Regions from separate parts of the Pseudomonas sp. GW822-FHT02D10 genome, predicted to be linked through region 1. Evidence: predicted binding sites of a transcription regulator. Region 1 holds the regulator's gene; each other region holds the start of a gene.
What was found. Region 1 encodes FliA, which starts transcription of late flagellar genes. Its sites were predicted from a motif close to CTAAAGTTTNNNNNNNNNNNGCCGNTAA; they were not measured.

Region 1 (2,201 bases):
CAGTTCGCGAGTGAGCTTGCCCACTTCCTGGTACAGGCCGCGGTCACGGGTCTGATTGAGCTCATGGATCAATTGCACAGCGTCGCCGAACCTGCCCTTTTCAAGGCTTTCGACCAGTTCCTGGGCATGTTTTTTCAGGGTCGACTCGAAATCGCCCTGTGAAGATTCTCTTTGCTCCATAGCTCCCCCCGTGGCGCAGTGGCTCCGCACATCAACCGATGCGTTCGAATATTTTTTCGATTTTTTCTTTCAACGCCTGGGCCGTGAAGGGTTTGACCACATAGCCGTTTACACCGGCTTGAGCGGCTTCGATGATCTGCTCGCGTTTGGCTTCGGCAGTGACCATCAGCACCGGAAGATGCTTGAGCTTTTCATCGGCGCGCACATGGCGCAGCAGATCGATACCGGTCATGCCCGGCATGTTCCAGTCCGTTACCAGAAAGTCGATGCTCCCGCTGTTGAGGACGGGAATGGCGGTAATACCGTCGTCCGCCTCGACCGTGTTGGTGAACCCAAGGTCACGCAACAGGTTTTTTATGATCCGCCGCATCGTTGAGAAGTCATCAACGATGAGGATTTTCATGTTCTTGTCCAATTCGACCTCCAAGCAGTCTTAAACGCGTTCAGCACCTGAACACGCCATTCAATCAATCAGGTAGAGCACTCAACGACTGTCTGGAGCACAACGGATGAAGACCGGCACAGCTACGCCATACCTGTTTCGTTCGCAGTGTCCCCACACTGCTGTCAGCGCGCTCGCCACTCCCCCAAACGCCCCCGCAAACGGGCCGCGCACTGGCTGTGTAACTGGCTGACCCGCGATTCACTGACCCCCAGGACCTCACCGATTTCCTTGAGGTTCAGCTCTTCGTCGTAGTACAGCGCCAACACCAGTCGCTCACGCTCCGGCAAATTGGCAATCGCGTCCGCCAGTGCAGCCTGGAAACGTTCATCTTCCAGGTCGCGCGACGGTTCGAGATGAGCACTCGCGCCATCCTCGTGCAGCCCTTCATGCTCGCCGTCCTGCAACAGATCGTCGAAGCTGAACAGGCGACTGCCCAAGGTGTCGTTCAAAATCCCGTAATAATCGTCGAGACTCAATTGGAGTTCGGCCGCAACCTCGTGATCTTTAGCGTCGCGCCCGGTTTTAGCTTCAATTGAGCGAATCGCATCACTCACCATCCGGGTATTGCGGTGGACCGAGCGTGGCGCCCAGTCACCCTTGCGGACTTCATCGAGCATCGCACCACGGATGCGGATCCCCGCATACGTCTCAAAACTCGCGCCTTTGCTCGCGTCGTATTTGGTCGACACTTCGAGCAAACCGATCATGCCGGCCTGGATCAGGTCTTCGACTTGAACACTGGCCGGCAAGCGCGCCAACAGGTGATAGGCAATACGTTTTACCAGTGGCGCGTAACGCTCGATCAGTTCGTACTGCGCGTCACGCGCCGACTTCTTGTACAGGTTGTAACCGCTGGCTGTCATAGAACCGGACCCGCAGTTTGCTGCACCAGACGCTCGACGAAAAACTCCAGATGCCCACGCGGGTTGGCAGGCAGTGGCCAGGTATCGACCTTCTGCGCGATGGCCTTGAACGCCAGCGCACATTTGGAACGAGGAAAGGCTTCATACACGGCGCGTTGCTTCTGCACGGCCTTGCGCACGCATTCGTCGTAAGGCACCGCACCGACGTATTGTAAGGCGACGTCGAGGAAGCGATCCGTGACCTTGGTCAACTTGGCGAACAGGTTTCGCCCTTCCTGAGGGCTTTGCGCCATGTTGGCCAGCACCCGGAAGCGGTTCATGCCGTAATCGCGGTTGAGCAGTTTGATCAGCGCATAGGCGTCAGTGATCGACGTCGGCTCGTCGCACACCACCAGCAACACTTCCTGGGCGGCGCGAACAAAACTGACGACCGATTCACCAATACCCGCCGCCGTGTCGATCACCAATACGTCGAGATTATCGCCAATGTCGCTGAACGCCTGAATCAGGCCAGCATGCTGGGCTGGGCTGAGGTGAACCATGCTCTGGGTACCGGACGCTGCTGGAACAATACGAATTCCGCCCGGCCCCTGAAGTAATACATCGCGCAGCTCACAGCGCCCTTCGATGACGTCGGCCAGCGTACGCTTGGGCGTGAGCCCCAGCAGGACGTCGACGTTCGCCAGCCCCAGATCGGCGTCCAGCAGCATGAC
Region 2 (2,201 bases), on a different contig from region 1:
GACTCCTACACCAACGCTAAGTGTGTTGCGACGCACATTCATCACTAAACGGCACGGCGCTTGCTTTTTAACTGTCATGAACGCAAAAACGACATTTTCCCGACGCCTGACATCAATGTGCCGAAAATTCCTGGGTGCTATGTCAGCCGTATGCCTGTTGAACGCTGGCAGCCCTGCCTTTGCTGACCCGGTTACCTTGCCTGATCTACTTATCGGCGTCACTCAGGGCTTTCTTGAATTCACCGTAGAAGACTATCTGGCCACCAGTCAAACCGAAGGGCGCTACGAAATCGAGGTCAACAAACTCGACCCGCGCATGCACATGCCGGCGTGCGACAAGGAATTGACAGCGACACTGGAGAGTCCGGCCAGGCCTATAGGCCGGGTTACCGTGAAGGTCCGTTGTGACGGTATCTCCCCCTGGACGGTCTTCGTACCCGCTCAAGTCCGCCTGTTTCGCGATGTCGTCACCACCACTCGCCCCCTCAATCGGGCCGGGATCATCGAGCCTTCAGACGTGATGCTGCGTGAGCGCGATATCAGCCTGATCAATCAGGGATATCTGACAAACGTCAATGAAGCCATCGGACAAAAACTTGCCCGACCAATGGTCACCGATCAAGTCATTACCCTCGTTCATCTGGAGCAGGCAGAAGTCGTGCGCAAGGGCGATCAGGTGGTCATCACCGCCCGCAGCGGCACGCTCAGCGTGCGGATGCCTGGCGAAGCCCTGTCCAATGGTGGTCTGAACGAGCAGATCCGGGTCAAAAACCTCAACTCCCAACGGGTCATCAAGGCGCAAATCATGGCCCCGGGCCAGGTGGAAGTCTCCATGTAGATAACTGGCGCACAACCGTCCTGTTCCCTAAACTGTGCCTCACGCAGGGCAAATGCTGACGCGCCCGAGCTCATCAATATTGAGCCTAAAGTTTTTCCGGGTATGGCCGAAAACATGGCAAGCGTCCAAATTCCCAGAGGTTTTTTATCATGGTCATCGATTTCAGCCGTATAAACAGCTCCCCCACGCTCGCAAGCAGCACGCGTACCAGCGCCAACAAAGAAACCGGTGATGCCGGCAAATCCGCGCCGCTGAGTACCTCGACCGAACAGGTCAGTGCCACCCAAAGCGGGGAATCGGTACACCTCAGCAATGAGGCTCAACAGTTGCAGAAGATCACTGAAAAGCTGCGCGATCAGCCTGCCGTCGACAATGCCCGCGTGGCCAAGTTGAAAGCAGCGATTGCCGATGGCAGCTATAAAGTCGACAGCAACCGTGTAGCCAGCAAACTGCTCAACTTCGAAGCCCAGCGCTAGCCAAAGGCCTGCGCCAGGCTTTTGGACGCTTAAAACCCAAGGCCAGCCATGCACGACACTAATTTACTGCAACTGATCACCGATGACTTTGCTCCAGCTCAACAGTTGCTGGAGCTGCTGAAGACCGAATCCCTCGCCTTGCACGGCCGTGACATGCCGTTGCTCGAAGACATTCTGGCGCAGAAACAGGCACTGATCATTCTGCTGGAACAGCATGGCCGCAAACGCAGCGAAATTCTCGCGAGCCTGAACCTGCCTGCCAGCCGCGCAGGTCTGGAGCAGTTCGCCGCTCACTCAAGCATTGGCGATCAGTTGCTGACCCAAAGCGACGCTCTGACCCAACTCCTTGCAGATTGCCAAGCCGCCAACGAACTCAATGGCCGCTCGATCCAGGTGCAACAAGCCACCACCGCCAATCAGCTGAAAATCCTCAACGGTGGCGAGCCTCCAGCGCTTTATGACGCCCGTGGATCAACCTCCATGCTTGCGAAGCCCCGCGCGCTCAGTCAGGCTTGAACCCATATATCAGCGCGCTCTATCAAGGCGCGAAACATGCTGGCAGAATGCTGGCTCTTGCGTGTGACCGTATTCTGTCTGGAGATTGATAAACCGTGTTCAACGCCTTAAGCGCGGAAGATGCTCCGCAGCCACCCAAGGTGCTCAGCACCCCGCTGGAAATCGCCGGCAACCTGCGAATGCTGCAAGAGAGCCATGATCCGCTGATCATCACGTTCCATGAACGCAGCCAGCGCTTTCAGAGCTACCTGGTCGACCTTGATCGCGACAGCAACATGATCGCTCTGGACGAAATGATTCCTCGCGATGGCGAACGCTTCCTGCTTGCCGGCGAACCTTTTCGGGTTGAAGGCTTTCATGATGGCGTACGC
Region 3 (2,201 bases), on a different contig from region 1:
GCAGAGCCACTTCGTTGACATGTTCGGTCGCCGACGACACTTCGCGGATCGAACCATGGATACGCTCGACGAAGCGGTTGAACGCACTCCCCAGGATGCCGAATTCGTCCTGGCTCTGGATGGTCAGACGGCGGGTCAGATCGCCTTCACCGTCGGCAATGTCTTGCATGGCGCGGGTCATGACGTGCAGCGGCTGGATCAGGATACGGATCAACATGCCCAGCAGGGCAATGATGATCGCCACGGCAATGATCGTGGCAATGATGGCCGAGGTGCGGAAACTGCTGAGCATCGCGAAGGCTTTGTCTTTGTCCACCGACAGACCGACGTACCAGTTGACCGATGGCAGGCCTTTGATCGGCGTGAAGGTGACGATGCGGGTTTTGCCATCGACCTCGACTTCACTGATGCCGCTGCTGATGCGCGGGGTGTTCTTCGGGTAAGCCTCGCTGAGGGACTTCATCACCATGGCTTTGTCCGGATGGACCAGGATCTTGCCGTCGGCACTGACCAGGAAGGCATAACCCATGCCGCTGAAGTCGCGTGCGGTCAGGGTCTCGATCAGGGTTTGCAGGCTCAGGTCGCCGCCTACCACACCAATGCTTTGCCCGGCTTTTTTCGAGGCGGTGGCGATGGAGATGATGGTCTGGCCGGTTGCCGCGTCTATATAGGGTTCGGTCAGGGTAGCGGTGCTGCTGTTTTCAGCGCCCTTGTACCAGGGGCGAACCCTGGGGTCGTAGCCATCCGGCATCTTGGAGTCCGGGCGGTTGATGAAGGTACCGCTGGCATCGCCCAGGTACCTGGCCATGAAGGTCGACGCCAGGGCATTCTGCTCAAGCAGATTGGCAACGTTGGTGTGTTCGGGGTTGAGGGCGATGTTCTGGGCCAGGTTTTCCACCAGAAGAATCCGCCCGGTGAGCCAGGACTGGATATTGGAGGATGTGACATCGCCCATCTCATGCAGGTAATTGTCCAGGTCCTGGCGAATCGCGTTGCGCTGTAAAGAGTCGTTGTACAGCGTGAACGAAGCGAAGGCGGCAATGACGATGAGGGCGGCGGCAAGCAGGATTTTATGGCTGAAGCGCAGGTTTTTGTTCATGGCTTGTGGGGTCCGCGAAGGTCATATTTGTTGGGGCGTGTTGCGTTGAAAAGCGCGCGCAAAATGGGCGCTGTCGCACGTAAGCTGATATTTCCGTCTGTCCTTAGGGAATTATCGGACCTGATTTTCAGTCTGGTCTCTCGCTTATATCTATCGGCTGCGCAGGACTAAAGCTTAGGGGCTTGAAATCGGCGACGCGACAGGCGGCCAAAAAGCGAAAGATCTTGCTTCTAGGTTTTGGGCTTGGCGTGAGCCGCCAGTCGCTCCAGCGCCGCCCGCAATTTCGGATCGCTGATGCCATCGGCGGTGGCTTGAATGGTCGCCGCCGCATCGGTCGACAAATCCATGGTGTGGCCGACGGCCCCTTGCTGCACGGTCGGCGGTTGAACCTTGAACAGAATTCGCGTCAGGCTGGCGAACTCGTCGAACAGCTGTAACTGCCGTTGCAGACGCTTTTGCTGATAACGCAGACGGGTTGCCCAATGACCGTCGGTGACGATCAGCAACAAACTGCCTTCGCGCCACGACGCCACATGGCAATGTTCACGAGCGGCCGGCTGCAACTGGCTTTCCAGCAGTCGCTGTAAATGACCCAGGCGTTGTGCGTGGCCGAAAATGGCTTTTAACGGTTTGGCTTCGCGAAGCAGAACGGCGGGTGCTCTGGCCGTAAGAGGGCGAAATGCCATGAGAGGGCACCTGAAGTAACAGAGCCGCCATGGTAGCAGAAAGCACTTGATGCGCCTGACCCATTGCTTTGTGAGCGCTTTACTCATTAAATCAATGAGTAACTTATGCCGTGAATGGCTTGAAGTTCAGCAAAAAGCCCTTATTTTAAGTGAGCCCCGTAACAACGCTGTGCATGCATCGTGGAACAACGCCACTTTCCTCACCATCGTTTCCGGGTAGAATGCTCGTTCGCATGCGGCCATGAGGGCTGCACGGGCGACTCACGGGGCCGCCCTCCATCCCTTTGTGTGGAAGATCCTGCCGATATGTTTGCGCCTTTGTTAAAGAAACTTTTTGGAAGCAAGAACGAGCGTGAAGTCAAACGCATGCTCAAGACGGTACAGATCGTCAATGCCTTCGAAGAGCAAATGGTGGC
Region 4 (2,201 bases), on a different contig from region 1:
GCGACTTCCTGGGTGGTGGCGGCCATCTGGTTGACGGCGGTAGCGACTTGCTCGGTTTCGACGCGCTGACGTTCCAGGCCTGTCGAGCTTTTGTGCGCCAGGGTGTCGGATTGTCGAGCCTGTTCGGTCAGGTGCTCGGCGGTGTCTTGCAGGCGAGTCAGGCAGGTTTTCAGACGGGCTTCCTGGCTGAGGATCGACATTTCCAGGCGCGCTTGAGCGCCGCGGCTGTCGGTGTACATCTGCGCAATCAGCGGGTCGGAGGTGGTCTGTTCGGCCAGGCGCAGCAAACGCTTGAGACCGCGCTGTTGCCAGCTCAAGCCCAGCAGGCCGAGCGGCACCGAAAGCCCGGCAGCGAGGGCAAAGCCCCATTGCGAGTTGAGGGACGCGCCGATCATGAAGCTCAGCTGGCTGATCAGAATGAACGGCAACCAGTCCTGTAGCACCGGCAGCCATTTGTCTGTTTGAGGAATGGCCGACTTGCCCTGATTGATGCGTTGGTAGAGCGCTTCGGCGCGGCGGATCTGTTCGGCGGTGGGCTTGACCCGCACCGACTCGTAACCGACCACCTGCTTGCCGTCGAATACCGGTGTGACATAGGCGTTAACCCAGTAGTGGTCACCGGTCTTGCAGCGATTCTTGACAATGCCCATCCATGGCAAGCCTTGTTTCAGTGTGTCCCACATGTGCGCGAAGACTGCAGCCGGGACGTCGGGGTGACGAACCAGGTTGTGCGGTGCACGGATCAGCTCTTCACGAGAAAACCCGCTGATTTCGACGAACGCGTCGTTGCAGTAGGTGATCAGGCCTTTGGCATCGGTAGTCGAGATCAACCGTTGCTGAGCAGGGAAGGTTCGTTCGCGTTGTGTAATGGGCTGGTTATTACGCATGGCTTTTTCAATCCGCAAGGCTTTGACAGGTTGTCGGCGGCATAAGGAATAAATTGAAATAATTTTTCAATATTTAGCAGTGACGCACATTGTTTGCTCAAACAAAAACACCGCCATTCAGGCGGTGTCTTTGTCAGCAGGTCATTACGACGCGATCAACTGCCGCAACACGTAATGCAGAATCCCTCCCGCCTTGAAGTATTCCACTTCGTTCAGCGTGTCGATCCGGCACAGCACGTCCACCTTCTCACTGCTGCCGTCCTCACGGGTGATCACCAGCGTCAGGTTCATTCGCGGTGTCAACTCGACGCCTGTCAGTCCCTGAATGCTGAGGGTCTCCTTGCCAGTCAGGTTCAGGCTCTTGCGGTTCTGGTCGAGCTTGAATTGCAGCGGCAACACGCCCATGCCCACCAGGTTGGAACGATGAATCCGTTCGAAGCTCTCGGCGATCACCGCTTTGACGCCCAGCAGGTTGGTGCCCTTGGCCGCCCAGTCACGGCTTGAACCGGTGCCGTATTCCTGACCGGCGATCACCACCAGCGGTGTGCCCGCCGCTTGATAGCGCATGGCGGCATCGTAGATCGGCAGTTTTTCACCCGTTGGAATATAGAGCGTATTGCCGCCTTCTTCGCCGCCGAGCATTTCGTTGCGAATGCGGATGTTGGCGAAGGTGCCGCGCATCATCACTTGATGGTTACCGCGACGTGAACCGTAAGAGTTGAAGTCTCGCGGTTCCACCCCTTGTTCACGCAGGTAGCGCCCGGCCGGGCTGTCGGCCTTGATGTTGCCGGCGGGAGAGATGTGGTCGGTGGTCACCGAATCGCCCAGCAGGGCCAGCACGCGTGCACCGCTGATGTCCTGAATCACCGGCAGGGGGCCGGAAATGTCATCGAAGAACGGCGGATGCTGGATGTAGGTGGAGTCCTTCTGCCAGACGTACGTCGCCGCTTTCGGGACTTCGATGGCTTGCCACTGCGCGTCACCGGCGAACACTTCGGCGTATTCCTTGTGGAACATCGCGGTGTCGACCTGCGCCACGGCGTCGGCGATTTCCTTGCTGCTTGGCCAGATGTCTCGCAGGTACACCGGTTTGCCATCCTTGCCATCACCCAGCGACTCGCTGCTGATGTCCATGCGCACGCTGCCGGCCAGGGCATAAGCGACGACCAGCGGCGGGGAGGCCAGCCAGTTGGTTTTCACCAGTGGATGCACGCGACCTTCGAAGTTGCGGTTGCCGGACAGCACCGAGGCGACGGCCAGGTCGGAGCTCTGAATGGCTTTTTCAATCGGTTCCAGCAACGGCCCGGAGTTACC

Region 2: a site for FliA is predicted at 924-951, ahead of flgM (flagellar biosynthesis anti-sigma factor FlgM). Genes of this name have one in related genera too.
Region 3: a site for FliA is predicted at 1,250-1,277, ahead of AC1RPZ_RS05950 (methyl-accepting chemotaxis protein). Genes of this name have one in related genera too.
Region 4: a site for FliA is predicted at 918-945, ahead of AC1RPZ_RS18015 (methyl-accepting chemotaxis protein). Genes of this name have one in related genera too.

What each region holds. Positions count from the first base shown of each region.
Region 1 covers NZ_JBXAOB010000020.1:4,750-6,950, reverse strand. Annotated here, with positions in the region: gene AC1RPZ_RS24210 (protein phosphatase CheZ) at 1-180, opposite strand, end outside; gene AC1RPZ_RS24205 (chemotaxis response regulator CheY) at 212-583, opposite strand; gene fliA (RNA polymerase sigma factor FliA) at 748-1,488, opposite strand; gene fleN (flagellar synthesis regulator FleN) at 1,485-2,201, opposite strand, start outside.
Region 2 covers NZ_JBXAOB010000015.1:73,530-75,730, forward strand. Annotated here, with positions in the region: gene flgA (flagellar basal body P-ring formation chaperone FlgA) at 77-838, shown strand; gene flgM (flagellar biosynthesis anti-sigma factor FlgM) at 988-1,314, shown strand; gene AC1RPZ_RS21560 (flagella synthesis protein FlgN) at 1,363-1,830, shown strand; gene AC1RPZ_RS21565 (flagellar brake protein) at 1,926-2,201, shown strand, end outside.
Region 3 covers NZ_JBXAOB010000003.1:35,654-37,854, reverse strand. Annotated here, with positions in the region: gene AC1RPZ_RS05950 (methyl-accepting chemotaxis protein) at 1-1,099, opposite strand, end outside; gene AC1RPZ_RS05945 (DUF721 domain-containing protein) at 1,330-1,785, opposite strand; gene secA (preprotein translocase subunit SecA) at 2,092-2,201, shown strand, end outside.
Region 4 covers NZ_JBXAOB010000010.1:207,349-209,549, forward strand. Annotated here, with positions in the region: gene AC1RPZ_RS18015 (methyl-accepting chemotaxis protein) at 1-887, opposite strand, end outside; gene acnA (aconitate hydratase AcnA) at 1,032-2,201, opposite strand, start outside.